3 regions of the Bradyrhizobium sp. Leaf396 genome follow, and region 3 is predicted to be linked to each of the others. Evidence: riboswitches for the same ligand, from Rfam matches in the RefSeq annotation. Region 3 holds a riboswitch; each other region holds the start of a gene.
The links. A riboswitch is a leader RNA that binds a small molecule or an ion and turns the genes downstream of it on or off. The one in region 3 is predicted to bind cobalamin.
Positions count from the first base shown of each region.

Region 1: another riboswitch for cobalamin. It lies ahead of ASG57_RS27660 (energy-coupling factor ABC transporter permease); the one in region 3 lies ahead of ASG57_RS11965 (ribonucleoside-diphosphate reductase subunit alpha).
Region 2: another riboswitch for cobalamin. It lies ahead of ASG57_RS27640 (ABC transporter substrate-binding protein); the one in region 3 lies ahead of ASG57_RS11965 (ribonucleoside-diphosphate reductase subunit alpha).

Region 1 covers NZ_LMQJ01000045.1:40,999-50,744, reverse strand. The annotation lists gene cobG (precorrin-3B synthase) at 1-287, shown strand, start outside; gene ASG57_RS27705 (precorrin-8X methylmutase) at 287-916, shown strand; gene ASG57_RS27700 (precorrin-2 C(20)-methyltransferase) at 919-1,650, shown strand; gene cobJ (precorrin-3B C(17)-methyltransferase) at 1,647-2,381, shown strand; gene ASG57_RS27690 (cobalt-precorrin-6A reductase) at 2,357-3,103, opposite strand; gene ASG57_RS27685 (bifunctional cobalt-precorrin-7 (C(5))-methyltransferase/cobalt-precorrin-6B (C(15))-methyltransferase) at 3,102-4,283, shown strand; gene ASG57_RS27680 (cobalamin biosynthesis protein) at 4,280-4,648, shown strand; gene cobM (precorrin-4 C(11)-methyltransferase) at 4,645-5,427, shown strand; gene ASG57_RS27670 (cobyrinic acid a,c-diamide synthase CobB) at 5,427-6,737, shown strand; gene cobA (uroporphyrinogen-III C-methyltransferase) at 6,734-7,462, shown strand; cobalamin riboswitch at 7,511-7,730, shown strand; gene ASG57_RS27660 (energy-coupling factor ABC transporter permease) at 7,768-8,445, shown strand; gene cobF (precorrin-6A synthase (deacetylating)) at 8,492-9,241, shown strand; gene cobT (nicotinate-nucleotide--dimethylbenzimidazole phosphoribosyltransferase) at 9,252-9,746, shown strand, end outside.
Region 2 covers NZ_LMQJ01000045.1:31,190-40,935, forward strand. The annotation lists gene ASG57_RS27600 (ABC transporter permease) at 1-193, shown strand, start outside; gene ASG57_RS27605 (ABC transporter permease) at 190-1,167, shown strand; gene ASG57_RS27610 (sugar ABC transporter substrate-binding protein) at 1,210-2,184, shown strand; gene ASG57_RS27615 (YciI family protein) at 2,259-2,546, shown strand; gene ASG57_RS27620 (ABC transporter ATP-binding protein) at 2,768-3,757, opposite strand; gene ASG57_RS27625 (ABC transporter ATP-binding protein) at 3,754-4,743, opposite strand; gene ASG57_RS27630 (ABC transporter permease) at 4,776-5,699, opposite strand; gene ASG57_RS27635 (ABC transporter permease) at 5,696-6,637, opposite strand; gene ASG57_RS27640 (ABC transporter substrate-binding protein) at 6,655-8,256, opposite strand; cobalamin riboswitch at 8,421-8,614, opposite strand; gene ASG57_RS27645 (histidine phosphatase family protein) at 8,687-9,259, shown strand; gene cobT (nicotinate-nucleotide--dimethylbenzimidazole phosphoribosyltransferase) at 9,252-9,746, opposite strand, start outside.
Region 3 covers NZ_LMQJ01000010.1:110,770-120,515, forward strand. The annotation lists gene prpC (bifunctional 2-methylcitrate synthase/citrate synthase) at 1-636, opposite strand, end outside; gene ASG57_RS11945 (MmgE/PrpD family protein) at 647-2,203, opposite strand; gene ASG57_RS11950 (acyl-CoA thioesterase) at 2,200-2,628, opposite strand; gene ASG57_RS11955 (short-chain fatty acyl-CoA regulator family protein) at 2,774-4,198, shown strand; gene ASG57_RS11960 (hypothetical protein) at 4,260-4,808, shown strand; cobalamin riboswitch at 4,828-5,045, shown strand; gene ASG57_RS11965 (ribonucleoside-diphosphate reductase subunit alpha) at 5,159-8,110, shown strand; gene ASG57_RS11970 (ribonucleotide-diphosphate reductase subunit beta) at 8,137-9,285, shown strand; gene ASG57_RS11975 (hypothetical protein) at 9,461-9,746, shown strand, end outside.

The DNA of each region.
Region 1 (9,746 bases), on a different contig from region 3:
TGCGCGTGATTGCCTGCAGCGGAGCGCCGCGCTGCGGCGAAGCCCATGCCGACACGCGTGCGCTCGCCGCAGCGCTCGCGCCGCGCATTAGCGCGGATACGCGACTTCACGTCTCCGGCTGCGGAAAGGGCTGCGCCCATTCCGGTGCGGCTGCGATCACGCTGATTGCGACGAACACCGGATTCGATCTCGTCCGCGATGGCTCGATCCGTGACGCGCCGGCCCTGCGCGGGCTCGACGGCGCCGACATCGTCAGCGATCCCTCCGTCCTGGTCGGAGGGAACTGATGCCTCACACCTACGAGACCGACGGCGCGGCGATCTACCGGCAATCATTCGCGACCATCCGGGCCGAGGCCGATCTTGCGCGCTTTTCGCCTGACGAGGAGCCGGTGGTGGTTCGCATGATCCACGCCGCCGGCATGGTCGGTCTCGAGGCGCATATCCGCTTTTCACCGGGCATGGCAGCAACCGCGCGCGCCGCTCTGCAAGGAGGCGCGCCGATCCTGTGCGACGCGCGCATGGTCTCGGAAGGCATTACGCGCGCGAGACTTCCTGCGGCCAATGCCGTCATCTGCACGCTAGGAGACGAGTCCGTTCCCGCGCTGGCGCAATCCATGCACAACACGCGCTCGGCCGCGGCGCTGGAGCTGTGGCGGCCGCACTTGGGTGGCGCGATCGTCGCGATCGGCAATGCGCCGACCGCGCTGTTTCATCTGCTCAACATGCTGGAGGATCGCGACTGCCCGCGGCCTGCGGCCATCATCGGCTGTCCCGTCGGCTTCGTCGGTGCCGCCGAATCCAAGGCCGCGTTGATGGCCGATCCGCCGGTACCTGCGATGACGGTCGAGGGACGCCTTGGCGGCTCCGCGATCACCGTTGCCGCCGTGAATGCACTGGCGAGCCGGAGCGAATAGTCATGGGACGCATCATCTGCTGCGGTCTCGGTCCCGGTGATCCTGATCTGATGAGCGTGCGCGCGGACCGGACCGTGCGCGCCGCGCAACACGTCGCCTATTTCCGCAAGAAAGGCAGGGCGGGCCAGGCGCGCCGCATCGTCGAGGGCCTGCTGGTGGCCGGCGTCACCGAATATCCCATGGAATATCCTGTGACCACCGAGATCGCCTTCGACAGCGCGGAATATGTTCAGCTGCTCGCCGGCTTCTACGACGAATGGGCCGAGCGCCTGGCGCGGCTTGCGCGCGCCGTCGATGTCGTCGTGCTGTGCGAGGGGGATCCTTATTTCTATGGCTCGTTCATGCATCTGCACACGCGCCTGCAGGGCCGCACCGAGATCGAGGTGATCGCGGGGATTCCCGGCATGGTCGGGTGCTGGAACGGCGTAGCCCAGCCCATCGCGCTCGGCGACGACGTCACGACGGTGCTGATGGGAACGCTTCCCGAAGACGAGCTCGAACGCCGCATGCGCGATTCCGATGCACTCGTCGTCATGAAGACCGGCCGCAATCTCGCCAAGGTGCGCCGCGCGCTCGCATCCGCCGGCCGGCTCGATGACGCCTGGCTGGTCGAGCGCGGCACCATGCCGGGCGAGCGCGTGGTACGGCTCGCCGAGATCGACGCCATCGATTGTCCTTACTTCGCGATCGTGCTCGTGCACGGCAAGGGCCGGAATCTGGACGCGGCCGAATGACGGGCACGCTGACCATCGCGGGCCTCGGGCCCGGCAGCGACGCGCTGGTGACGCCGGAAGTCTCCGCCGCGCTCGCAGCCGCGACCGACATTCTGGGCTATGCGCCCTACGTCGCGCGCGTGCCACCGCGGGCGGGGCTTACGTTGCGCCCGTCGGATAATCGCGAAGAGCTGCAGCGCGCGAGCGAAGCCCTGCGGCTTGCCGCCGAAGGCGGGCAGGTCGTCGTCGTCTCCTCCGGCGATCCCGGGGTCTTCGCCATGGCCTCGGCCGTGTTCGAGGCGCTCGAACGGGCGCCGCAATGGCAGGCGCTGCCGATCCGCGTGCTGCCCGGCATCACGGCGATGCTGGCGGCTGCTGCACGCGCCGGCGCGCCGCTCGGGCACGATTTCTGCGCGATCAATCTTTCGGATAATCTGAAGCCATGGGCGGTGATCGAGAAGCGTCTTCGCCTTGCGGCAGAGGCAGACTTTGCCATCGCGCTGTACAATCCGCGCTCGGCGAGCCGGCCGGAAGGATTTGGCCGCGCGCTTGCGGTGCTGCGAGAGGCCGGCGCCGGCGCGCGTCTCGTGATCTTCGCGCGCGCGGTCAGCGCCGCTGATGAAAAGATCGAGACGGTGACGCTGAACGAAGCGACGCCCGGGATGGCCGATATGCGCACGCTGGTGATCGTCGGCAACTCGCAGACACGCCGCGTCGGCCGCTGGGTCTATGCGCCGAGGCGGGCAGAATGACCGAGCCACTGCATCACGTCAGTGACGCTCTCGACCCGTGGCCGCTCGGGCAACTGCGGTCGCGCGATCATGATGACGGGAAGGCCGAGGCTTCGGGCCGCGTCGATCTTCGCGCGCGCGCCGCCGCCGCCCGAATTGCGGGCGACGATCCAGCCGATGCCACGTGTGCGCATCATCTCAAGCTCGCTTCGAAGCGTGAACGGTCCGCGCGCCACGATCACATCCGCGGCGAACGGCAGGTCGACTTCCGGCGGATCGACGAAGCGGAGCGTGTAGCTGTGCTGCGGCTTGCTCGCGAATGGCGCGATATGCTGGCGGCCGATGGCGAGGAACACGTTTGCGGGCGCCTCCGGCAGCGCAGCGGCCGCGGCGCCGACGTCTTCGACATCGATCCAGTTGTCGCCGGACACCCTGGTCCAGGGCGCGCGCTCCAGCGCGATCAGCGGCGTATCGGCGTCCGCGCACGCCTCGATCGCATGGCGGCTCATCTCGGCCGCGAACGGATGCGTCGCGTCGATGACATGCGTGATGCCTTCGCGGCGAATGTAGTCGGCCAGCCCGCTCACGCCGCCGAAGCCGCCGATGCGGGTCGGCAGCGGCTGCTCGGCCGGCGCGCGCGTCCGGCCGCCATAGGAATAGACCGCCTCGATGCCGGCGCGCGCGATCTCCGCGGCGAGCAGGCTCGCATCGGCCGTTCCGCCCAGAATGAGCGCGCGCATCATGGCTAATCCCTGGCTGACCATCATCGGTATCGGCGAAGATGGCCTTGCTGGCCTATCCGAGGCAAGCCGAAAGGCGCTTGCCGAGGCGGAAACGGTGTTCGGCGGCGAGCGTCATCTTGCGCTTGCCGACGCTGGCAGCCGCGGCCGTCCATGGCCGGTGCCGTTCGATGCGAACGTCGTGCTGAGCTGCCGTGGCCGGCCGACCGTCGTGCTCGCTTCCGGCGATCCGTTCTGGCATGGCGCCGGTGCGAGTCTCGCCGAGAAGCTCGGTGGCGAGGAGTGGATCGCACATCCCGCGCCGTCGACCTTCTCGCTGGTCGCCGCGCGGCTGGGCTGGCGCCTGGACGCCGTCACGTGCATCGGCCTGCACGCCGCGCCATTCGAACGTCTCGTGCCGCATCTGGCGCGCGGTGCGCGCATCATTTGCCTCGTGCGCGATGGCAAGGCCGCCAGCGATCTTGCGAAATGGCTGACGGAACGCGGCTGGGGCGCTTCTGCATTCTGGACTCTCGCCGCGCTCGGCGGGCCCCGCGAGACTGTCCGGCAGTATTGCGCAATGGACTTCGCTGATGATCTCGCTGGCAACCTGGTTGCAGTCGCGGTGGAGGCGAGGGGCGCACAGGGCATTCCCTGCAGCTCGGGCCTGCCGGACGATCTCTTTGTCCATGACGGCCAGATCACCAAGCGACTGGTGCGCGCGCTCGCGCTGTCGGCGCTGGCGCCGCGAGGCGGCGAACGGCTGTGGGACGTTGGCGCCGGTTCGGGTTCGATCTCGGTCGAGTGGGCGCTTTGTGGAGGGGCGGCCACGGCGATCGAGGTGCGCGAAGATCGCGTTGCCAACATCCGCAGCAATGCGGCCGCGTTCGGACTGGCGCATCGGATCGCTGTGGTCACAGGAGCGGCGCCCGAAGCTCTCACCGCGTTGGACCCGCCGGACGCCGTCTTCGTCGGCGGCGGCTTCGATAACGCAATGTTCGATGCGATCTGGCCGCGGCTCCCTATCGGGGCGCGGCTGGTTGCACACTCGGTCACACTGGAGACGGAAGCGCTGCTCGGCGAACTTCATCAGCGCCATGGCGGCGAGCTGATGCGGGTGGAGATTGCGCAGGCCGCTCCGCTCGGCCGCTACCGCTCCTGGGAGGCGGCAAGGCCGGTCGTGCAGTGGAGTGCCGTCCGATGAAGGTTGCCGGACTCGGATTCAAGCAGGATGTGACGCTGGCCTCACTGCGCGAGGCTCTGCAGGCGGCCGGCGGTCCGGAGGGCCTCGCGGCCGTGGCCACCGTCAGCGACAAGGCTGACGCGGAGGTGCTGAAGCAGCTCGCGCGCGAATGCGGTGTGCCGATCAGGGCCGTTCCAGCCGATGTGCTTGCGAAGGTGGACACGCCGACCCGGTCGAAGCTTGTCGCGGAAAAGTTCGGCACCGGATCGGTTGCCGAAGCCGCCGCGCTCGCAGTCGCGGGTTCTCGCGCGCGGCTCATTGCAACGCGCGTGGTTTCTCAGGATCGCACCGCGACCGCGGCGATCGCCGAGGGAGATGGCGCATGACGGTCCATTTCATCGGCGCGGGACCTGGCGCGCCAGATCTCCTGACATTGAGGGGACGCGATCTGATCGCAGCCTCTCCGGTCTGTCTCTATGCCGGCTCGCTGGTGCCGGAGGGCGTGCTGGCGCATTGCCCGCCCGGCGCGCGCATCGTCAACACCGCGCCGCTGTCGCTCGACGAAATCATCGGGGAGATTGCCGCCGCGCACGCGGCAGGCAAGGATGTCGCGCGGTTGCATTCCGGCGATCTCTCGGTCTGGTCGGCCATGGGCGAGCAGCTCCGCCGTCTGCGTGCGCTTCGCATTCCCTATTCGGTGACGCCGGGCGTTCCCTCCTTCTCGGCGGCCTCGGCGGCGCTGGAGGCCGAGCTCACGCTGCCTGGCCTTGCCCAGAGCGTGGTGCTGACGCGCACGCCGGGCCGCGCCAGCGCGATGCCTGAGGGCGAGAAGCTTGCGGCGTTCGCAGCCACCGGCGCCGTGCTCGCGATTCATCTGTCGATCCATCTGCTCGACCAGGTCATCGCGGAGCTGACACCGCACTATGGCGCGGATTGTCCGGTCGCGATCGTCTGGCGTGCAAGCTGGCCGGATCAGCGCATTATTCGCGCCACGCTTGCGACGCTCGATGCGGCCGTGGGCAGCGAAATGGAGCGCACGGCGCTGATCCTGGTCGGCAAGACCCTGGGCGCTGCGGATTTCGACGAAAGCCGCCTCTATGCCGCCGACTACGATCGGCGCTACCGGCCGGTCGGCGCCGAGCCGCGCTTTCCGGAGGCGACGTGATGGCGGCCGGTCTTGTCATCTCTGCTCCGGCCTCCGGCGTCGGCAAGACCACGCTGACGCTGGCGCTTGCGCGCGCCTGGCGCAGTCGCGGCCTGAACGTGCAGTGCTTCAAGAGCGGCCCCGACTATATCGATCCCGCCTTTCACGCCGCCGCCACGGGACGCGCGTCGGTCAATGTCGATAGCTGGGCGATGGACCGCGGCGCCATCGCGCATCTCGTCAGTCGCGGCGTGGACGCCGATGTCGTGCTTGCCGAGGGCTCGATGGGCCTGTTCGACGGCGTTGCCGCGCGCGGCGTCTCCGGCACCGGCGCGACTGCCGACATTGCGGAGATGCTGGGCTGGCCGGTGGTGCTGGTGATCGACCCCTCGGGACAAGCGCAAACGGCGGCTGCGATTGCGGCCGGCTTGCGCGATTATCGCGCCGGCCTGCGTCTTGCCGGGGTCGTGCTCAACCGCGTCGCCAGCCCGCGTCACGAGGCTCTCGTGCGGCGCGCGCTTGAGGAGGCCGGCATCGCCGTGTTCGGCGCGCTGCCACGTCATGCCGAGATCAGTCTGCCGAAGCGGCATCTCGGCCTGGTGCAGGCCGAGGAGCAGGCCGAGATCGGCAAGCTGATCGACGAGGCCGCGCGCTTCGTTGCCGCGCATGTCGATCTCGATGGAGTGCTCCGAGCCGCCGGCAATTGGTCGGCGCAGCCCGCGGCGAACGGCCTGAAGATAACCCCGCCCGGTCAACGCATCGCGCTCGCCCGCGATGCGGCCTTCTCCTTCGTCTATCCGCACATGCTGGAGGCCTGGCGCGCGGCGGGCGGCGAGATCGTGCCGTTCTCGCCGCTGGCCGACGAAGTGCCCGACGCGAGCGCCGACGTCTGCTGGCTGCCCGGCGGCTATCCCGAGCTGCACGCCGGCAAGCTGGCGGCCAATGCACGCTTTCGCAGCGGTCTTTGCGCCTTCGCCACGACGCGGCCGATGCACGGCGAGTGCGGAGGCTATATGGTGCTGGGGACCGCTTTGACGGATGCCGACGGCGTCCGCCATCAGATGACGGGCCTGCTCGGCCTCGAGACCAGCTTTGCCAAGCGACGGATGCATCTCGGTTATCGTCTCGCCACGCTCGCATCGCCGATGCCGGGATATCAGGCCGGTGCGCGCCTGCGCGGCCACGAATTCCACTATTCGACCATTCTCGCGCAACCTGATGCGCCGCTGGCGGTGGTGCACGACGCAACCGGCGCGGTCATCGCCGAGACCGGCTCGCGGCGGGGACACGCCACCGGCACGTTCTTCCACCTGATCGCGGAGGACCGGTGAGCGGCTTCGTCTCCTTCGTTTCCGCCGGCCCCGGCGACCCCGAGCTGCTCACCGTGAGAGGCGCCGCGCGGCTGCGCGAGGCGGACGTCGTGCTCTATGATGACCTCGCCTCCGGCGCGATCCTCGATCTGGCGCGACCCGGCGCCAATCTCGTCGCGGTGGGGAAGCGGGCGGGGCGACCCTCGACCAGGCAGCACCACGTCAACCGTCTCCTGGTCGACTATGCCGCGACCGGCGCGCGCGTGGTGCGGCTCAAGTCCGGCGACGCCGGCATTTTCGGCCGGCTCGAGGAGGAGCTGGAGACGCTGCGCGAGGCTGGCATCGGCTATGAGATCATTCCCGGTGTCACATCGGCCTGCGTCGCCGCTGCGCAGGCCGGCATTCCCCTGACCCGTCGCCACACCTCCCGCCGGGTGCAGTTCATCACGGGTGCCGACGTCACCGGCGAGCTGCCGCCCGACCTGAACTGGGCGGCGCTGGCCGATCCCGAGGCGACGACCGTCGTCTATATGGGCCGGCGCACCTTTCCGGCGCTGGCCGCAAAGTTGATCGCACACGGCCTTGCCCCGGACACTCCGGCATTGGTTGCCGAATCCCTCGGCCGTGCCGACGAGCGGCTGGTCCGCACCACCATTGCCGAGCTCGCCGATCAGCTTGCGCGCGGTGGCGCGCCCTCGACCGCCGCCGTCATCCTGTTCGGTGCACTGGCGGGGGACTATCGGTGATGACGGAGGCGGCCGCCTTTCGCCCCTTGACGCCCGGCTCGCGAAAGGCGCACACAGGAGAGGCATGGTGCTCACCGCGGCGCAAAGCGCCGGAGCATAATCGGGAATGGGGGTGGGCGGACCCAGTTTCGGCGCCCCAAACCCCAGCCGCCCCCGCGACTGTAAGCGGTGAGGGGCTCCGATCAGCCACTGGGCCGCAAGGTCCGGGAAGGCCGGAGAACCCCAGTGAACCGCGAGCCAGGAGACCGGCCGTGCACGTGTTGAGGCCAAGGCCGTCGGGTGTGACGGCAGGAAGGAACTGAGCCATGCATATCGAACCCGGAATCGTGACGGGCGGCAAGCTCGTGTTGAGTTACGCAACCGGCATCGCCGCAGGCGGCGTTGCGTTGAAGCTCGCGGTCGAGACCGTGCGCGAGCAGGGAATCGGCTCGTTCGCGGCACGTACGCTGGCCACCACGGCGCTCGTGTTCGTCTTCTTCGAGATCCTGCCGCACTTCCCGGTCGGCGTGTCAGAGGTGCACTTCATCCTCGGCTCTACGCTGTTCCTGCTGTTCGGTGCCGCGCCTGCTGCTTTCGGTCTTGCGTTCGGTCTGCTGCTTCAGGGCATGCTGTTCGAGCCGGCCGACCTGCCGCAATACGGCATGAACGTCACCACCCTGCTGGTGCCGCTGTTCGCGATCCAGGCGATCGCCACGCGGATCATTGCCCGCAACACCGCCTATGTCGATTTGAAGTACGGTCAGGCGCTGGCGCTTTCGACGACCTATCAGGCCGGCGTGATCGCCTGGGTCGCATTCTGGGCGCTCTATGGCTCTGGCTTTGCGATGACCAACCTCGCCAACATCGCAACGTTTGCCGCCTCCTACGCGCTGGTCATCGTGATCGAGCCGCTGGCCGATCTTGCCGTGCTGGCGCTGGCGAAGTCGCTGCGCGGCGTCACCGCGCCTGGCCTCGTCACCCCGCGCCTGCACAACGCGGCCTGAGAGACAAGCGATTGGACGGCCGTTGCGGCCGTCCGTCGCGCTCGCGATGCTCACGCTCTCCCTGATAGGCATCGGCTGCGGCGATCCCGCGCAGCTCACGCGCGCTGCAGTCGCCGCCATCAACGCGGCCGATCTCGTCCTCATCCCGCGCAAGGGCACGGCGAAATCCGATCTCGCGGATCTCAGGCGAACGATCTGCGCGGACGTGCTCACCAGCGGCAGAACGCAGATCGTCGAGTTCGATCTTCCCGTGCGCGACGCCGGAGAAGCTGATTACCGCAAGGGCGTGGACGATTGGCACGATGCGGTCGCCGCGACCTGGTCGAAGACGATCGCGGATCATCTCGAAGGTGATGGCAAGATCGCGCTGCTGATCTGGGGCGATCCGTCGCTCTACGATTCCTCGCTGCGCATTGCACGGCGGCTCGATCCGTTGCCGAAGATCGAAGTCGTGCCCGGCATCACCTCGATCCAGGCGCTGTGCGCCGCCCATGCGCTGCCGCTCAACGAGATCGGCGAGCCGTTCCTGGTCACGACGGGGCGGCGCTTGCGTGACGAGGGCTGGCCGCACGGAGTCGATACCGTGGTGGTGATGCTCGACGGCGGCACGGCGTTCCAGTCGCTCGATCCGGCGGATCTTCACATCTGGTGGGGCGCCTATCTCGGCATGCAAGATCAGACCATTCTCTCCGGTGCGCTCGCCGAGGCCGGTCCGCGCATCGTCGCGCTGCGGCAGGAGGCGCGCGAGCGGCATGGCTGGATCATGGACAGCTACATTCTCAAGCGCCGGCATTGAGCGAGGCAGCATGCTCCCCGAATGGGTCTACCGAGAGTGCCCCGAGATTTCCGTCCGTCATCGCGAGGCGGCGATCGTGCGGCAGGCGCAACTCACAAAGCCGACCGGGGCGCTCGGCCGGCTGGAGCAGCTCGCAATCGAGCTTGCGGGTCTGCAGGCGACAGAGCAGCCCCGCGCTTCGCGGGCGCCGATCATCATCTTCGCCGGGGATCACGGCATCGTCGCGCAGGGCGTGTCGGCCTATCCGCAAGAAGTGACCATCGCGATGATGGCGAATTTCGCCTCCGGCGGTGCTGCGATCTCGGTGCTGGCGCGCGAGCTTGGCTCGCGTCTGGAGGTGGTCGACGCCGGCACGCTGGCGACCGAGCCGACGGCGGGGATCGTCGTTGACAAGCCGCGCCATGGCACGCGCGATTTCAGCGTCGAAGCTGCGCTCACGTCTGCGGAGTTGGCATTCGCATTCGAAGCCGGCCGGCGCGCCGTGGTGCGGGCGGAGGCCGGTCAG
Region 2 (9,746 bases), on a different contig from region 3:
CGTCGCCGTCGGCGGCACCTCGTTCGAGCGCGGCAATGGCTGGCTGCTCGGCACGCTGCTCGGCGTGCTCTCCGTCGGCGTGCTGCGCAACGGGCTGAACCTGATCTCGCTGCCGTCCTCGGTGCAGGTCGCAAGCGTCGGCGTTCTCGTCATCCTCGCCCTGTTCCTCGATGGCCTCAGGAGCCGCGCATGACCGACATCACTAAGGGCGCCATCGCGCCGCCCCGCTCCTTCCTGTCACAGGACGCGATCCAGCTGTTCTATCGCCTGCTCGCGGCGCTCCTGATCTGCGCGGTGCTCGCCGTGCTGAGCGACTCCTTCCTGAGCCTCGGCAACATCCTCAATGTGCTCAGGCAGGCGAGCCTCACCTTCTTCATCGCCTCCGGCCTCACGCTGGTCGTTCTGACGGCGGGCCTCGATCTCTCCGTTGGCGCCAATGTCGCGCTGTCGGCCTGCCTCGCCGGGACCGTGATCCATACGACGGGCTCGCCGGTGCTCGGCATCCTCACCGGGCTCGCCTCCGGCGGCATCGTCGGCCTGGTCAACGGGATCATGGTCACCGCGCTGCGCATCCCCTCCTTCATCGCGACCTACGGCATGCTCTGGGTGCTGAACGGCCTCACCTATTGGTACATGGCCGGCGAGACGCTGCACGGTTTCCCCGCCGGCTTCCGCCAGATCGGCAGCGGCTATCTGTTCGGCCTGCCGATCCCGGTCTATCTGCTGCTGGTCTTCCTCGGCATCGGAACGTTCTTCGCGCAGCGCACGGTCTGGGGCCAGGAGATCTATGCGATCGGCGCCAATCCGGTCGCGGCGCGCCTGTCGGGCATTCCGGTCGCGCGCCGCCTGCTGCTGGTCTACGCGGTCTCCGGCACCATGGCGGGATTAGCCTCGATCATCTTCCTGTCCCGGCTCAATTCGGCGGAGGCCGACATTGGCGAAAGCCTGACGCTGCCCGCGATCGCGGCCGTGCTGATCGGCGGCACCTCGCTGTTCGGCGGTGTCGGCACCGTGTTCGGCACCTTCATCGGCGCGCTGATCCTCACCCTGGTTCTGAACGGCATGAACCTGCTCGCGGTCAGCGCCAACTGGCAGCCGCTCGTCACAGGCGTCATCGTCATTCTCGCGGTCTGGCTCGACATGAAGACCCGCCGCCGCGCGCAATGAGCACTTGGAAGTCCAACAAGCAAAATGAGGGATGGAGGCAACATGAAAACGAAACTGGGACATCTGGCGCTGCCGTTGCTGATGGCGACTGCGTTCACAACAGGAGCGCGTGCCGACGGCGAGACCATCGCCGTCTTCACCAAGAACCAGACCAACCCGTTCTTCCAGACGGTGCGGGTCGGCGCCGACAACATGGCGAAGACGATGAACGCGAAGACGCTGCAATACATCCCGACCAAGCCGGACTCGATCCCGGAGCAGCTCAGCCAGATCGAGGACGTCGTGGTGAAGAAGCCGAGCGCGATCGTCTTCACGCCGGTCGACTACAAGGCGATGGTGCCGGGCGTGGAGAAGATCAACGAGGCCAAGATCCCGGTCGTCAACATCACCGACCGCTCCGCCGGCGGCAAGTTCCTCTCCTTCATCGGCGCCGACGATTACAGCCTCGGGCTCGAGACCGCGCGCTTCCTGCTCAAGACCCTCGGCGGCAAGGGCAACATCGTCATCATCGAAGGCGTCAAGGGTTCACTGACCAATGTCGACCGCGTCCGCGGCTTCAATGACGCATTGAAGGAGGCTCCGGGCGCCAAGCTCCTGGCCTCGCAGCCCGGGAACTATCAACGGCTCCAGGCGCTCCAGGTGATGGAGAACCTGATGCAGTCGAACCCGCAGATCGACGGCGTGCTCGCCGCCAACGACGCCATGGCGGTCGGCGCGATCGAGGCGCTCGATGGTGCCAACCGGAAAGCGCAGGTGATCGGCATCAACGGCACCAAGGAGGCGATCGACGCGATCAAGGCGGGCAAGCTGCTGGCGAGCGGCGACTACAACGGTTTCGCGCAAGGTTGCCTCGGCACCATGATGGCGATCCGCGCCTTGCGCAGCCAGCCTGTCATCGCCGAGATCGTGCTGAAGCCGACCGTCATCACCAAGGACAATTACAAGCCCTTCGACGTGCCGCTGGAACAGCGGACCTGCCCGACCTTCGAGGATGCCGGCAAGCTCAGCGCGAAGTAGACTGACCGGTCACCACGAACCCGGACGGCCGCTGCTGCGGCCGTCCCAAGACTGAATCAAGACACGGAGACACCATGCTGTTCGCCATTCACGCCCTCGACCGCGCCGGGGCGCTGCCGACACGGCTTGCCAATTACGACGCCCACAAGACGTTCCTGAGCGACACCTCGCGCTTCGGCGTCCAGATCGTGATGTCAGGACCGCTCGTCTCCGACGATGGCCAGACGATGATCGGCAGCCTGTTCCTGATCGAGGCACCCGGCCGCAAGGAGGTCGAAGCCTTCAACAGCGCCGATCCCTTTGCCTCGGCGGGGATCTGGGAAAAGGTGACGATCACGGGCTTCCTGCGCCGCCAGGGCTGAGGCCGGCCACGTCAAAATGCGAAAACAACCCCATGCACAGTAGAACGGGGTTGTTTCTGCTCGCGAATTGCCATCACGCCGAGCGGCCTCACATCCGAGGCCAATGCGGCCCCGGATCGGCGGTCAGTTTTGACACGTCGGGCAAAACAGGAGCATGATGCAATCATTCCGCAATTGTCGTTTCACGTCCTGCAGACCTGCCACAGGCGCTGCAACAATTGCTACGCCGCCGTCGGCGCGCCCTCTTCCAGATGACACGCCACCCACTGCTCGGCTCCCGCCACGCGCAGCGTCGGCTCCTCGGTCCGGCAGCGGTCGAAGACGAACGGGCAGCGGGTGTGGAAGCGGCATCCGCTGGGCGGATTGATCGGGCTCGGCACATCGCCCTTGAGAATGATGGGATTGCGCTGGGCCCCGGGCTCGGGCAGCGGCACCGCCGAAAGCAGCGCCTTGGTGTAGGGATGTCTTGGCGCGGCGAATATGTCGCGGCGCGGTGCCACTTCCACGATCTTGCCGAGATACATCACCGCAACGCGGTGGGTCATGTGCTCGACGATGGCAAGATCGTGGCTGATAAACAATAGCGCCAACCCGAACTCGCTTTGCAGATCCTGCAGCAGATTGACGATCTGCGCCTTGACCGAGACGTCGAGGGCGGAGACGGCCTCGTCGCAGACGATCAATTCGGGCTCGGCCGCGAGCGCCCGCGCGATGCCGATGCGCTGGCGCTGGCCGCCGGAGAACTCGTGCGGCCGGCGGTTCAGCGCCTCGCGCGGCAGGCGCACGGTGTCCATGAGCGCGGTGACCCGCACCTCGAGGTCTTCGGCGGACTTGGCGAGACCGAAATTGCGGATCGGCTCAGCCAGAATGTCGCGCACGCGCATGCGCGGATTGAGGCTCGAGAACGGATCCTGGAACACCACCTGCACGCGGCGGCGCATCTGGCGCATCGTGCCTGGTGCGGCATCGTCGATACGCTTGCCGTCCAGGATGACCTGGCCCGAGGTGATGTCGAAAAGCCTCAGGATGGCACGGCCGACCGTCGATTTGCCGCAGCCGGACTCGCCGACCAGCGACAGCGTCTCGCCGCGGGCGATCTCGAGGGACACGCCGTCCACCGCGTAGACGAACTCGGACTTCCGGCTGAACAGGCCGGTCTTGACCGGAAAATGCTTCTTGAGGTCGTTGACCTGGAGTAGCGGAGGACTCATGCCGCAACGGCTCCCTTGGCCGCGTAGTGGCATGCGGCAATATGGCGAGGGCCCTTCTCTTCAAGTCCCGGCGCATATTGCCGGCAGAGATCGGTCGCAAGCGCACAGCGGCCCGCAAAGACACAGCCAACAATGGGCTTGCGGAGATCAGGCACCTGTCCTGGAATTTCGGCAAGCCGCCTCGCGGTGCCCACCAATGACGAGCCGAGCCGCGGTACCGCGCCAAGCAAACCTTGTGTGTAGGGATGTCGCGGCGAACGGAACAGTTCCGCGACGGGCGCCTCCTCGACCTTGCGGCCGGCATACATCACCATGACCCGTTCGGCGATTTCCGCGACGACGCCGAGATCGTGGGTGATCAGGATGATGGCCGCGCCAACCCGGCGCTTCAGGTCCAGCATCAGCTTCAGGATCTGGGCCTGGATCGTCACGTCGAGCGCAGTTGTCGGCTCGTCCGCAATCAGGAGCTTCGGGTTGCAGGCCAGCGCAACCGCGATCATCACGCGCTGGCGCATGCCGCCGGAAAGCTGGTGCGGATATTCCCGCACGCGGCGCTTCGGCTCGGGAATGCCGACCAGTGTCAGCATCTCGATCGCATGCGCCTCCGCTGCCTGCTTGTCGAGGCCCTGATGGATCATCAGGGTCTCCCGGATCTGACGGCCGACGGTCAGGACCGGATTGAGGCTCGTCATCGGCTCCTGAAAGATCATCGAGATGTCGTTGCCGCGGATGGCACGCATCTCGCGATCGGACAGCTGGAGCAGGTCCCTGCCCGCAAAGCGGATGGTGCCGGCAATCCTGCCCGGCGGCTCCGGGATCAGCCGCATCAAGGACATCGAGGTCACCGACTTGCCGCAGCCGGACTCGCCGACGATGGCGAGCGTCTCGCCCTCGTTGACATGGAAGGACACCCCGTCCACCGCGCGATTGATGCCGCCCGGGGTACGGAAATGGGTCTGGAGGTTCTCGACTTCGAGCAAAGCCATGGGCGGTCAGCCTCGATCCATCAGAGGCAACATCACAGACTCTTGGCCATGCGCGGGTCGAGCGCATCGCGAAGGCCGTCGCCGAGCAGGTTCACGGCGAGCACCGTGACCGACAGGAACGCCGCGGGAAAGAACACGATATACGGCTTCACCTGCCACAGCGCGCGCCCCTCAGCCATGATGTTGCCCCAGGACGGGATGGTGGGCGGCGTGCCGGCGCCGATGAAGGACAGGATCGCCTCGGTGATCATGGCGCTGGCGCAGATATAAGTCGCCTGCACCAGCATCGGCGCCACCGTATTGGGCAGGATATGGCGCAGGATGATCATCGGCGTGCGCGTGCCGCAGGCCACGGCCGCATCCACATAGGGCTGCTCGCGCAGCGACAGCACCACGCTACGGACGAGGCGCGAAACGCGCGGGATTTCGGCGACGGTGATCGCCAGGATGACGTTGCCGACGCTGCCGCGGGTCAGCGCCATCAGCGCGATGGCCAGCAGGATGGGCGGTATCGACATCAGGCCGTCCATGAAACGCATCAGGATGCCGTCGGCCCAGCGGATGAAGCCGGAGATCATGCCGATGGCGAGGCCAACTGCGGACGCGAAGATCGCGACCGACAGCCCGACCGTGAGCGAGACCCGGGCGCCGTAGAGAACGCGCGAATAGATGTCGCGGCCGAGCACGTCGGTGCCGAACCAGAAATCGGCCGACGGCGCCCTTGTGCGCTTGGCGGGTGCAAGCGCCGTCGGGTCGACCGTGCCGAGATAGGGTGCAAAGACCGCGATCAGGACCAGCGTCAGCAGCAGCGCGCCGCCGATCGCGACCGTCGGATGGCCGCGCAAGAGGCCGACGAAGCCACGCCGGATCGCGACCGGCCGCAGGATGTCAGGCAGCTGCGGCGCGAGAACGAGACCGGCCGGTAGCGATTGCGGATTGACTGTCGTATCGGTCAATAGCGGATCCTCGGGTCAACGAGCGTGTAGACGACGTCGATCATCAGATTGACGAGGACGTAGACGAAGCTGAACAGCAGCACGATGCCCTGAATCACCGGATAGTCGCGGCGCAGGATCGCGTCGATCGTGAGGCGCCCGAGGCCGGGGATCGCGAACACGCTCTCGGTCACGACCGCGCCGCCGATCAGGAGCGCGATGCCGATCCCGATCACGGTGACGATCGGCACCGCCGCATTCTTGAGCGCGTGAATGAACAAAATGCCGCCCTGGCCGAGGCCCTTGGCCTTGGCGGTGCGGATGTAGTCCTGCTGCAAGACCTCGAGCATGGCGGCGCGGGTGATGCGCGCGACCAGCGCGATGTAGACGCAGCCGAGCGCGATCGCCGGCAGGATCAGGTTCTCCAGCCACGGCCAGAAACCTTGCGTCAGCGGCGTGTAACCCTGCACCGGCAGCCATTCCAGCTCGAGTGCGAAGATGTAAGCGAGCATGTAGCCGACCACGAACACGGGCAGCGAGAAGCCGAACACCGCAAAGCCCATGATGACGCGGTCGATCAGGCTGCCGGCCTTCCATGCCGCCACGACCCCGAGCGGCACCGCCACCACGATGGTGAGCATCAGCGTGACGATCATCAGCGACAGCGTCGGTCCGAGACGCTGGCCGATCATCGCCGAAACCGGCAGGTTGGTGAAGATGGAGGTGCCGAGATCGCCGTGCAGGATGCGCCAGACCCAGCCTCCGAACTGGACCAGGAAGGGCCGGTCGAGGCCGAGGCTCTGCCGGATGCGCTCCACATCCTCCGGGCTCGCCTGGTCGCCCGCGATCACCACGGCCGGATCTCCCGGCGCGATGTAGAGCAGGCTGAACACGAACAGCGCAACGATCGCCATCACCGGCAGGGTCGCGACGATGCGGCGGAGGATGTAGGAGAGCATCTGGCTTCAGCGCACGGTCATGCGGACTTCGACACGCCCCAGAAGAACGGCAGCGGCCCCTTGGCGATGCCGGAGACGTTCTTGCGCCACGCGGTGTAGCTCAGGAAGAAGCCCGTCGGCGCGTAGACGACGTCATCGAGCGCCGCCTTGTTGAGACGACCGATGGCAGCCTTCTCCTCGTCGAGGTTCTTGGCCTCGAACCATGATGCGACCTCCTTCTCGGTGCCGGGGCTGTTCGGCCATCCGAACCAGGCCTTGTCGCCGTTGGCGCGAATGGCGGTGTACGGCGCCGGATTGATGCAGTCGGCGCCCGCATGCCAGGTGTGGAACATGTTCCAGCCGCCCTGACCTGGCGGCGTCTTCTGCGCGCGGCGGGAGCCGACCGTGCCCCAATCGGTGGCGACGAAGTCGACGTTCATGCCGATCTTCTTGAGGAGGTCGGCGGTCACGTCGCCCTGCGCCTTGGTGATCGGCTGGTCCTGCGCCACGAGGCACGTCACCGGCTGCCCGGAATAGCCGCTCTCGGCGAGCAGCTTCTTGGCGGCATCGAAGTCGCGCTTGCCCTTCAGTATCTCGCCACCCGCTTCGCTGTACAGCGGCGTACCCGGCGTGAAAAAGCCGGGCAGCGGCTTCCAGAGCGCAGTGTCGTCGCCGACGATGGCACGCATGTAGTCTTCCTGGCTGAGCGCCATCAGAACCGCACGCCGCGCCCGCACGTCGTTGAAGGGTGCGAACAGATGGTTCATGCGGAACGAGCCGATATTGCCGAGAGGATCGCCGATATCGACGCTGATGTTCTTGTTCTTCTTCAGGACCGGCACAAGATCGGCGATCGGGCTTTCCCACCAATCGACTTCGCCGTTCTGCAAGGCGGCGGCCGCCGTGGCCGGGTCCGGCATCACGATCCATTCCACGCGATCGACCAGGATCTGCTTGCCGCCCGCGAGCCAGGATGCCTTCTCCTGCCGCGGCACATAGTCGGTGAACTTCTCGAACACCGCCTTCGCGCCCGGCACCCACTCGCCCTTGGCGAACTTCATCGGCCCGGAGCCGACATATTCGGTGATCTGCTTGAATGGATCGGTCTGCGCGATGCGCTCGGGCATGATGAACGAGCACGGCGAGTTGTTCTTCGCCAGCGCGTAAAGCATCTTCGGGAAGGGCTGCTTCAGGACCCATTTGAAAGTGCGGTCGTCGACGGCGGTGAGTTCCTGCTGCAGAGCCTTGATCATCAGCCCCATCGGATCGCGGGCCGCCCAGCGACTGAGGCTCGCGACAACATCCTTGCTCAGCACCGGCTCGCCGTCATGAAACTTGAGCCCGGGACGCAGCTTGAAGGTCCACGTCGTGCCGTCGTCCGTCACCTCCTCGGATTCCACCATCTGGCGCTGCGGCTGGAGCGAGGAATCGATGCCGTAGAGCGTGTCCCAGACCATCGCGGCCGCATTGCGCACAACATATTGCGTGCCCCAGATCGGGTCGAAATTGGCAAGATTGGCCTGCGGGACGAAGCGCAAGGTCCGGGCGGATGCGCCTTGCGCGATCGCCGGTGCCGAGAGGCCGGTCAATGCGAGACCGCCTGCGCCGGCCAGCCCCTTCAATACGGTCCTGCGATCCATGAAGTCCTCCCAGTCGTGACGTGATGCCGGCCAACTTTTGGCCAAGAGCGGGTGAAGCCAGAGCCCATTGGCTTGCAAATGGTATGCCACTAACCGACCTTCGCTCGGGGGATCTCACCCCACCCCGCTGTGGCCTTTCAGGAGACCCCGACCGACATCTTCACGTGCGACCGCGGATGACGGCAGGTCTCCCGGCTCGCGGATCATCACCGCTTCGTCGCCGTCCCGGAACGAGGACCCACCGGCTTGTGACGAAGGATTCTCCGCTCACAGTTGCGGGGCGGCCGCGGCATTGGGGACAAGGCACCGCATTCCCTTTTCATTCCCTCTCGGGAAAACCGTCGCGAGCATCTAGGATGACCATCAAGACAGAGGCAATGTATCGCATGCGACGCTATTGCCACGGCGACCAACTTCTTTGGAGATGAGCATGGAAGGCGAGACCTTCCTCTGGCTGATACGGCATGCGGTCGTCGAGGGCCTGGCCGGGACGATCCATGCTGCCGATGCGCGGGCCGATCTCGGCGACCACGCAAAGTTGGCGGCGCTGCGACACCGCTTGCCGCGGGACGGCACCAGCTATGCCAGCCCGTCGCGACGCACGGTCGAGACGGCGCGCGCACTGGGACTCGAACCGGCGCTGGTCAGCGAGTTCCGCGAGCAGGATTTCGGCGACTGGACCGGCCATCGGCATGACGAACTCGCGGCGAGCGGTGGCGAGACTTACGCGCGGTTCTGGCGCGACCCGGCGCGCGGGCGGCCGCCCAACGGCGAGAGCTTTGCGGATCAAGTCGCGCGCGTCCGGTCAGGCCTGGCAAGGATTGACGCAGGCTCCGCAACGCTGGTCGTGCATTCCGGCACGATCCGCGCGGTGCTGTGCATCGCGCTCGATCTCACACCGGACGCCGCGCTGCGCTTCGTGATCGATCCGTTGTCGCTCACCCGGATCGACCGGCTCGCACGCGGCTGGCGCGTCGTCTGCGTCAATCAGCAGGTCAGCTAGGCCTGTCAGGCACGTTGGCCTGCGCGAACGTCGCCATATCGTTGTGAAGTGCGCAGGCCGAGCGGACCAGCGGCAACGCGATGGCCGCACCCGATCCCTCGCCCAGCCTGAGATCGAGGCTGATCAGCGGCTGCACGTTCAGGGCGCGCAGCACCAGCCGATGTCCCTGCTCCGCCGATTGGTGCGACGGCAACAGGAACGGCTGGCATGACGGATTGAGGCGCGCCGCCGCCAGCGCTGCGACGGATACGATGAAGCCGTCGATCAATACAGGAATGCGGGCTTGCGCAGCCGCAATGGTCGCGCCTGCGATCGCTGCGATCTCCAGGCCGCCGACGGCGCACAGGATCTCCTCGGCCGAGCCTCCCGCGAGCCCGTGGCGTGCAATTGCTGCATCGATCACCCGCGCCTTGCGCGCGCGACCGGCCGCATCGACGCCGGTCCCGCTGCCCGCGATCTCCTCGGCGCTCACCGCAAGCAGGCTCGC
Region 3 (9,746 bases):
GCCGGTGCCTGCGATGCAGCGCGCGGTGAAGGTCGAGGCGTTGAACTCATGCTCGGCATAGAGATTGAGCGAGGTATGCATCGCCCGCACATGCGGCTCGCTCGGCGCGGTGCCGTGAAGGAGATGCAGGAAATGCCCGCCGATGCTGTCATCGTCAGTCTCGACCTCGATGCGGCGGCCGTTATGGGCGAAGTGATGCCAGTAAAGCAGCATCGAACCGAGCGAAGCCATCAGGCGATCGGCGATATCGCGCGCGCCGGCATGGTTGTGGTCATGCGCTTCCGGCAACACGCAGCCGAGCGTGGATACACCGGAACGCATGACATCCATCGGATGCGCCGCCGCAGGCAGGGCTTCCAAGGTGGCGCGCACGGCAGCCGGCAAGCCGCGCAGGCTCTTGAGCTTTGCCTTATAGGCGCTGAGTTCAGCCGCCGTCGGCAGCGTGCCATGCACGAGGAGATGCGCGATTTCTTCGAAAGTGCAGGTCTCGGCAACATCGAGAATGTCATAGCCGCGGTAGTGCAGGTCGTTGCCGGTACGGCCAACCGTGCAAAGCGCGGTGTTCCCGGCGACGATGCCGGAGAGCGCCACCGACTTCTTGGGCGGCGCGTTGGTGCGGGTCAGTTGTTCAGCCATGGTACCCCCCTTATTCGCCGACGACCGAAAGGCCGCGCGTTGCGCCGCCGTGCTCATCGCGCCAGTCGAAAATCCCCGTCGCCTTGGTCGAGCCAAGCAGCGACGGCTCGACCGTGAAGGTCAGCCCCGCAAGATCGTCAGCTTTCAGTTTCGGCAGCCGCTCGATCAGGCCAAGGAAACGATCCTGTTCGTGCGGCGTGACGATGCCTTCCGCGAGCGTGCGGAATTTGGCGATGTATTGTTCGCGGCCAAAGGGACGCGCGCCGAGCGGATGCGCATCGGCCACCGCGATCTCGTCGGTGATGACCGAACCGTCGTTGAGCGTGACGACCACCTTGCCGCCGAACGCCTTCTCCTTGGGATCGTGGCTGTGATAGCGCCGTGTCCATTCGGGATCTTCGACGGTCGAAACCTTGTGCCAGAGCGCGACGGTGCCGGGGCGCTGTGCGCGCTCCGAAGCATACGAGCGCTCGTGATGCCAGCCGCCATCCTCGAGCGCGACGGCGAAGATGTACATGATGGAATGATCGAGCGTTTCGCGGCTCGCCTTAGGGTCCATCTTCTGCGGATCGTTCGCCCCGGTGCCGATCACATAATGGGTGTGATGGCTTGTGTGGATGACGATGCTTTTCACCCTGGATAGGTCGCCGACCTTGGGCCCCATCCGCCGCGCGAGGTCGATCAGCGCCTGGCTCTGGTATTCGGCCGAATGCTCCTTGGTGTAGGTGTCGAGGATCGCGCGCTTGGGCTCGCCCTTCTCCGGCAGCGGCACCTGATATTCCACCTTGGGACCGCCAAGCAGATAGGCGATGAATCCGTCTTCACCTTCCCAGGCGGGCGACGGCGCGCCTTCGCCGCGCATGACGCGATCGACTGCCTCGATTGCCATCTTGCCTGCAAAGGCGGGCGCATAGGCTTTCCAGCTTGAGATTTGGCCCTTGCGCGACTGGCGCGTCGTCGTCGTGACATGCAGCGCCTGCTGCACGGCCTGATAGATCGTCTCGGTTGGCAAGTTCAGAAGCGTTCCGATGCCCGCGGCCGCCGAAGGCCCGAGATGCGCGATATGATCGATCTTATGTTCGTGGAGGCAGATGCCCGTCACGAGATCGACCTGGATTTCATAGCCGGTCGCAAGGCCGCGCAGAAGCGCCGCGCCATCAAGGCCGCAATGCTGCGCAACCGCCAGCACGGGCGGGATGTTGTCGCCGGGATGCGAATAATCCGCCGCGAGATACGTGTCGTGAAAATCAAGCTCGCGCACGGCAACGCCGTTGGCCCAGGCCGCCCATTCCGGCGAAAGCCGCCGGTGCTGTGACAGGCCGAATACCGTGGCGCCCGGTTTGAACGGATGCGCGTTCGCCTGCGCGCGTGCGCTTGCCACCGGCCGCCGCGACAGGGATGCCGCCGCCACCGCCGCATTGTCGATAAGGCGGTTGCCGATCATCTCGATCACAGCCGGGCTGACGGGAACAGGATCGGCCGCGACCTCGGCGATCTTCCAGGCGAGTTGCGCTGCCCGCGGCAGGTTGTCGGCGGATTTATGCGTGCGGACGGAATGCAGCTTCACGACGGGATTTCCTCCGGGGTGGGAATGGACGGCCACGGCAAGACGGGCACGGGATTGCCCGTGCCGTTCACCGCGACCATTTCGAACGAGCCGCGGAGCGCAAGGCGCCGCTTGCCTGTAGTGAGTTCTTCCGAGATGGCATCGACCGCGACGGTCATGGACGAACGCCCGACACGCGTGACGCGCGCGGTCAGTTCGATGAGCTCGCCGACGCGCACCGGAACGTGGAATTCGACTTTCTCGGAGCGCGCCATGACGACGGGCACCCGCGCGCGGCGCGTCGCCGCGACAAAGGCCGCCTTGCCCATGAGGCTGAGGGCGTTTCCGCCGAACAGCGTGCCGTAATGGTTCGCCTGTTCGGGGAAGATCATCTCGACGAAGCGCGTTTCGCTGGTCGGAGGTGTGTCCGGCGCGAGGGCCGTCATGCTGATGTGCTCCCGCTGGCCGCTTGCGTTCGCGACCGTCCTTCGCAATATTTGCAAGGCGGACACAGCGTAAAGGGCTGAAGTTGCGGAGTTTTGCGAAGCAGTTCCGACAGATTTGCAAAGTCTGCGAAGGTATGGAGCTCCGATGAAGAAAGCCTTCATGGGCGTGCGGCTGAAGCGCCTGCGCGAGGAACGGGGGATGACGCAGCAGGCGCTGGCCTCCGCCATCGGCCTGTCGCTGAGCTATCTGAACCAGATCGAGAACAACCAGCGGCCCCTTACGGTGCCGGTGCTGCTGAAGCTCAATGCCGCATTCGGCATCGACGTGCAGCTCTTCTCGGAAGACGACGAGGCGCGGCTGATCGGCGATCTCAAGGAGGCGCTGTCCGATCCGGTCATCGGCGAAGCGATCGTCACCGCCGAATTGCGGGCGCTTGCTTCCAACATGCCAGCCGTGGGCCGCGCCTTCGTGTCGCTCCATCGGCGTTATCGCCGCGCGATCGAACAATCGGCGGCGCTCGCGGTCCGGCTCGGCGATGACCGGCAGGACCGTGCCGTCTCGGCGGTATCGACGCCGTTCGAGGAAGTGCGCGACTTCTTCTATGCGCGACACAATTACATCGCCGAGCTGGATGAAGAAGCCGAGCGCATCGCGCGCGAAGAAAATCTTCCGCCCGGCAACATGGCCGCCGCGTTGATGGCGCGGCTATCCACGCGCCATGGCGTCCGTGTGCTGGTCGCGGCCTCCGAAGATGGATCGCAGGACGCACAGCGAAGGTTCGATCAAAGCGCGGGCGTGTTGCGTCTTTCACGGCGCCTGCGCTCCGGCCAGCAAGCCTTCCAGATGGCAACGCAGCTAGCCTTCCTCGAACAGAGCGAAACCATCAATGCCATCGTGGCCGCGGGGTCTTTTGCCGATGATGAATCCCGCCGCCTCGCGCGCATCGGCCTTGCCAATTATTTCGCGGGGGCGCTGCTGTTGCCGTACTCGGCCTTCCGCGACATGGCGGAAGCATGCCGCTACGACATCGATCTTCTCGGCCAGACTTTCGGTGTCGGGTTCGAGACGGCGTGCCACCGGCTCAGCACGCTTCAGCGGCCCGGCGCACGCGGCGTCCCGTTTTTCTTCATCCGCGTCGATCGCGCGGGCAACATCTCCAAGCGCCAGTCGGCGACCGATTTTCACTTCTCGCGCATCGGCGGCACCTGCCCGCTCTGGAACGTCTATGAAGCCTTCGCGCAGCCGGACCGCATCCTGACGCAGCTCGCCCGCATGCCAGACGAGCGCACCTATCTCTGGGTGGCGCGCGCCGTCTCGCACGGCCAGGGCGGGTATCATGCGCCGCGCAAGACCTTCGCCATTGCGCTCGGCTGCGATCTCCAGCATGCGGGCCGTCTCGTCTATTCGGACGGCCTCGATCTCACCAACCCCATGGCCGCGACGCCTATCGGCGCGGGTTGCCGGATTTGCGAAAGGACCAATTGCCCACAGCGCGCCTTTCCGCCGGTGGGCCGCCACCTTCACGCCGATGAAAACCGCAGCGCCTTTGCACCCTACGCCGCGAGTTGACCCGGATGACGCCCGGCGGGAGAGTGCGCGCCCTCATGAATGAAGCTGCTGGAAGAACCGCGTGAGCGTCGCCGCCCTGCATAGCCGCTATGTCACCATCGATGATGGCGCGGCCGGAATTGTATTGAGCTTCACGCCGCCGCGCGAATTGACGCTTGGCTCCGCGCGCCGCGCGCGGGAAGCCCGCCGCCGGGTTGCGGGCCTGCTGCGACGGCACCGGCTCAAGGTATCGGCGAAGGAAGAAGGCATCCGGACCACGATCCCGCCGCAGGCCACTATCGATCTCGTTGATCTTCTGTCCGCCATCGATGAAGCACTGGATGCCTTCCGGCAGGAGCGTCTTTATCCAAAGGTCGTTGAGGAGATTCTGGAGATCACACCGCGCGAGCGGCGGCGCTGGACAAAGGACGGACGGCTTCCCAAGTCAGGCACAGGCTCCTTCCGCCGTGGCCAGCAGTCGATCCATTTTGCGCTGCATCCGCCCCAGGAAATCGCGCGCCTGTCGAATAACCCTGGGATCATCGTGGCTTGGCGGAAAGCCGATGCGCAGGGTTCCGGAGCGGCTGTGAATTATGAGAATTCAGTGACGACGGTCGAAACGATTTATTGACACCGAGTCGTATAAAACTACTAGATATGGTGGTCACGGTTCTCCCGAGTCGCAATATCGGGAGCTAAGAGGGAAGCCGGTGCGCCTATGTTTTGGGCAAAGCCGGTGCTGCCCCCGCAACTGTAAGCGGAGAGCTGAAGTCCACGTTTTACGTCACTGGAATCGCACGATTTCGGGAAGACCGGACGGATGCTAAGACCCGCGAGCCAGGAGACCTGCCGCGACACCAGAAACGTCCCTGGGCGGGGTGTCCCGGTGGTCGCGTGGCAGGTTGCGGCATCCGCCGCTCCTCTTCCTGCATGCGCCTCCGCTTAGACCCCGGCCCGCAACAACCACGGGGTCTTGAGCCAATGTCTCTCGGAACGGAAACTGCCGCTGCCGCGCGTGTCGTGCGTTTGTCTAACCCTGCCGCTTCGGCTTCGCCCGCAAGCGAGCCGGGCTATCAGGTCATTCGCCGCAACGGATCGGTTTCGCCCTTCGACGCCTCCAAGATCACCGTCGCCCTGACCAAGGCGTTTCTTGCGGTCGAGGGCAGCAGCGCCGCGGCGTCGCGGCGCGTCCATGACGTGGTGGCTGAGCTGACCGATCAGATCGTCGCCAGCCTGACGCGCCGCGCCGATGCCGGGCGCACCTTCCATATCGAGGACATCCAGGATCAGGCCGAACTCGCGCTGATGCGAAGCGAGCATCACAAGGTCGCGCGCGCCTATGTGCTGTACCGCGAGGATCGCGCGCGCGAACGCGCCAAGGCGGAGACAAAGACCAAAGGCAAAGCGGCCACCGCCACGCCGTCCCTGCATATGAAGACCGCCGATGGCACGCTGGTGCCGCTCGACAGCAAGCGCCTCGCCGCCGTGGTCGAGGAAGCGTCCGCCGGGCTTGACGGTGTCTCGGCCGAAGCCATCCTGACAGAGGCCCAGCGCAATCTTTATGACGGCATCAGCGTGGATGAGCTGGCGCTGGCGCCGATCCTTGCCGCGCGCACCCTCGTCGAGACCGATCCCGATTACGCCAAGGCCAGCGCGCGGCTTCTGTTGGACAAGCTGCGCCGCGAAGCCCTGAGCTTCGTGATGGGCCAGCCCGAACAGGCGACGCAGGCCGAAATGGCCGGGCGTTATGCGGAATATTTCCGCGCCTATGTGCAGACCGGCATCACGAATGAATTGCTCGATCCTGAAATCGGCCGCTTCGACCTTGCGCGTCTCGCCGAAGCCCTCAAGCCCGAGCGCGACCTGCAATTCGACTACCTTGGCCTCCAGACGCTCTACGACCGCTATTTCCTGCATGCGCGCGGCACGCGGTTCGAACTGCCGCAAGCCTTCTTCATGCGCGTCGCCTGCGGCCTAGCCTTGCGTGAAATCGACCGTGAAGGAAAGGCGATCGAGTTCTATAACTTGCTTTCGAGCTTCGATTTCATGGCATCGACGCCGACGCTGTTCAACGCCGGCACGCTGCGCTCGCAGCTCTCATCCTGCTTCCTCACCACCGTCGCCGACGATCTCGACGGCATCTTCAAAGCCATCAAGGACAATGCGCTGCTCTCCAAATACGCGGGCGGGCTCGGCAACGACTGGACGCGCGTGCGCGGCCTTGGTGCGCATATCAAGGGCACCAATGGCGAAAGCCAGGGCGTGGTGCCATTCCTGAAAGTCGCCAACGATACCGCGATTGCCGTCAACCAGGGCGGCAAGCGCAAGGGCGCGGTCTGCGCCTATCTCGAAACCTGGCATGTGGACATCGAGGAGTTCCTCGACCTTCGCAAGAACACAGGCGACGATCGCCGCCGCACCCATGACATGAACACAGCCAATTGGGTGCCGGACCTCTTCATGCAGCGCGTGGAAGAAGATGGCGCCTGGACGCTGTTCTCCCCGGACGAAACCCCCGACCTCCACGATCTCACCGGCAAGGCCTTTGCCGAGCGTTACGCCTTCTATGAAGCCAGATCCGCGCGCGGTGAAATGCGCGTGACCAGGCAGCTTCGCGCTGTCGACCTTTGGCGCAAGATGCTCACCATGCTGTTCGAGACGGGGCATCCGTGGATCACCTTCAAGGACCCGTGCAATCTCCGCTCGCCGCAGCAGCATTGCGGCGTCGTGCATTCGTCCAACCTTTGCACCGAGATCACGCTCAACACCTCGAACACGGAAGTTGCGGTCTGCAACCTCGGCTCGGTCAACCTCGTCAACCACATCGCGGACGGCAAGCTCGACCACGAGCATCTTGCGCGCACCGTGACGACCGCGATGCGGATGCTCGACAACGTCCTCGACGTGAATTTTTACACCATCCCCGAAGCGCGCAATTCCAACCTGCGCCATCGGCCGGTCGGGCTCGGCATCATGGGCTTCCAGGACGTGCTCAACATCCTCCGGCTGCCCTACGCCTCGGACGGAGCGGTCGCCTTCGCCGACGAAAGCATGGAGGCGATTTCCTATTGGGCGATTTCGGGGTCCGTCGATCTTGCGGCCGAGCGCGGGCGCTATCCGTCCTATGAGGGATCGCTTTGGTCCAAGGGAATCCTGCCGCTCGATTCCATCAAGATCGTTGATGAGGCGCGCGGCGCGCCGGTCGATCTCGACCGTGGGAGTCGCCTCGATTGGGATACCTTGCGTCAGCGCGTGATGACCGTCGGCATGCGCAACTCCAACACCATGGCGATCGCGCCGACCGCCACGATCTCGAATATCTGCGCCGTCTCGCAGTCAATCGAGCCCGCCTACCAAAATCTCTACGTCAAATCCAACATGTCCGGGGACTTTACGGTCGTGAACGCCTACCTCGTGCGCGATCTCAAGAGCCGCGGGCTGTGGGATGAGGTCATGATATCAGATTTGAAGTATTTCGACGGAAGCCTCGGCCAGATCGATCGCGTGCCGGACGATTTGAAGGCGCTCTATGCGACCGCCTTCGAGATTGACTCGGCATGGCTCATCGACGCTGCGGCCCGGCGTCAGAAATGGATCGACCAATCGCAGTCGCTCAATCTCTACATCGCCAATCCCTCGGGCAAGAAGCTCGACACGCTCTATCGCCATGCGTGGAAGCGGGGCCTCAAGACCACCTACTATCTGCGCTCGCGCTCCGCGACGCATGTCGAGAAATCCACGCTGAAAGGCACCGATGGCAAGCTCAACGCCGTCTCGGCTTCCGTGCCGGCCGCCGCTCCGACCAATGGCCATGCGAACGGGCATGCCAACGGCCACACGAACGGTCATGCGAACGGAAACGGTCATGCCCAGGTAGAAGCCTGGGGCAAGGCCTGCTCGATCGACGACCCCGACTGCGAAGCCTGCCAGTAAGCAGCGAAGAAAAAGGGAAAAGAATTATGCTCGACTGGTCTGACACCGCGGCCAAGCCGCTGCACATCGTCCGTCCCGTTCTTTCCGGGAGTGACAATTCATTGCCGGAGGCTGCCCCCGTGGATGCAACCGGCCTTGGCGCCATCGATCGCGGCGCGGCGCGCGTGCGGGTCGATGACAAGCGCATGATCAACGCGCGCGCCGACGTGAACCAGCTTCTGCCGCTCAAATACCGCTGGGCGTGGGAGAAGTATCTTTCGGGTTGCAACAATCACTGGATGCCGACGGAAGTGTCGATGCAGGCCGATATCGCGCTTTGGAAGTCCAAAGACGGCCTGACCGAAGACGAGCGGCGCATGATCAAGCGCAATCTCGGCTTCTTCGCCGCCTCCGAGAGTCTGGTCGCCAACAACATCGTGCTGGCGATCTACCGGCATCTGACCAATCCCGAATGCCGCCAGTACCTTCTGCGGCAGGCCTTCGAGGAAGCCGTGCATACGCACACGTTCCAGTACATCGTCGAAAGCCTCGGCCTCGATGAGGGCGAGCTGTTCAATATGTACCGCGAGGTGCCGTCCATCACCGACAAGGCTGCGTGGGCCCTCAAGCATACGCAGCATCTCGATGATGCGAACTTCAAGACGGGGACGCCCGATGCCGATCAGGCCTTCCTGCGCGACCTCGTCGCCTTCTACGTCGTCTTCGAGGGCATGTGGTTCTACACCGGCTTTGCGCAGATCCTCTCGCTCGGGCGGCGCAACAAGATGGTCGGCATCGCCGAGCAGTACCAGTACATCCTGCGCGACGAGAGCATTCACCTGAATTTCGGGATCGACGTCATCAATCAGATCAAGATCGAAAACCCCCATCTCTGGACGGAAACGTTCCAGGGGGAGGTTCGCGGGATGCTGAAGAACGCGGCCGAACTGGAGGCGAAGTACGGGCGGGACACGATGCCGCGCGGCTTCCTTGGCCTCAATGCGGCTTTGTGCGAAACCTACATGCACTTCATCGCCAACCGGCGCTGCGCCCAGCTCGGGCTTGCGCCGGTGTTCGCGGAGGCGGACAATCCCTTCCCGTGGATGAGCGAGGCGATGGACCTCAAGAAAGAAAAGAACTTCTTTGAAACGCGCGTCATCGAATACCAGAACGGCGGCGCGCTGGCGTGGGATTGAACCGACGGAGTGCGATATGCGATCCAGAATTGAGAATCCGCACGCTGCCGGGCTTCCGCATTCGGCGCGGACGTCGATCTGGATCGCACTCGTTGCCGGTTCCAGCGTGTTGTTCAGCCTGGCGCTTGCTTGTGCAACGCCCTTCGCAGCTCTTGTGACGGTCGCGGGAACGCAGATGCGCCGCCGCGACGCCCTTTCGCTGATTGGGGTGGCGTGGTTTTTGAATCAAGCGGTCGGCTACGGGCTTCTTGGATATCCGCGAACGTGGGACAGCTTTGCTTGGGGGGCCGCTATCGGCGTCGCGGCAGTGCTTGCGGCGTTCGCCGTCTCCATGGCCGCCGGCCGCTTCGGTTCCACGATCATCGTTGCGGGCGGTGCGTTCCTTGCCGCTTTTGCGATTCACGAGCTGGCCTTGTTCGCGGCAACGGCTGTCTTGCCATCGAGCGCCGAGGCATTTTCGC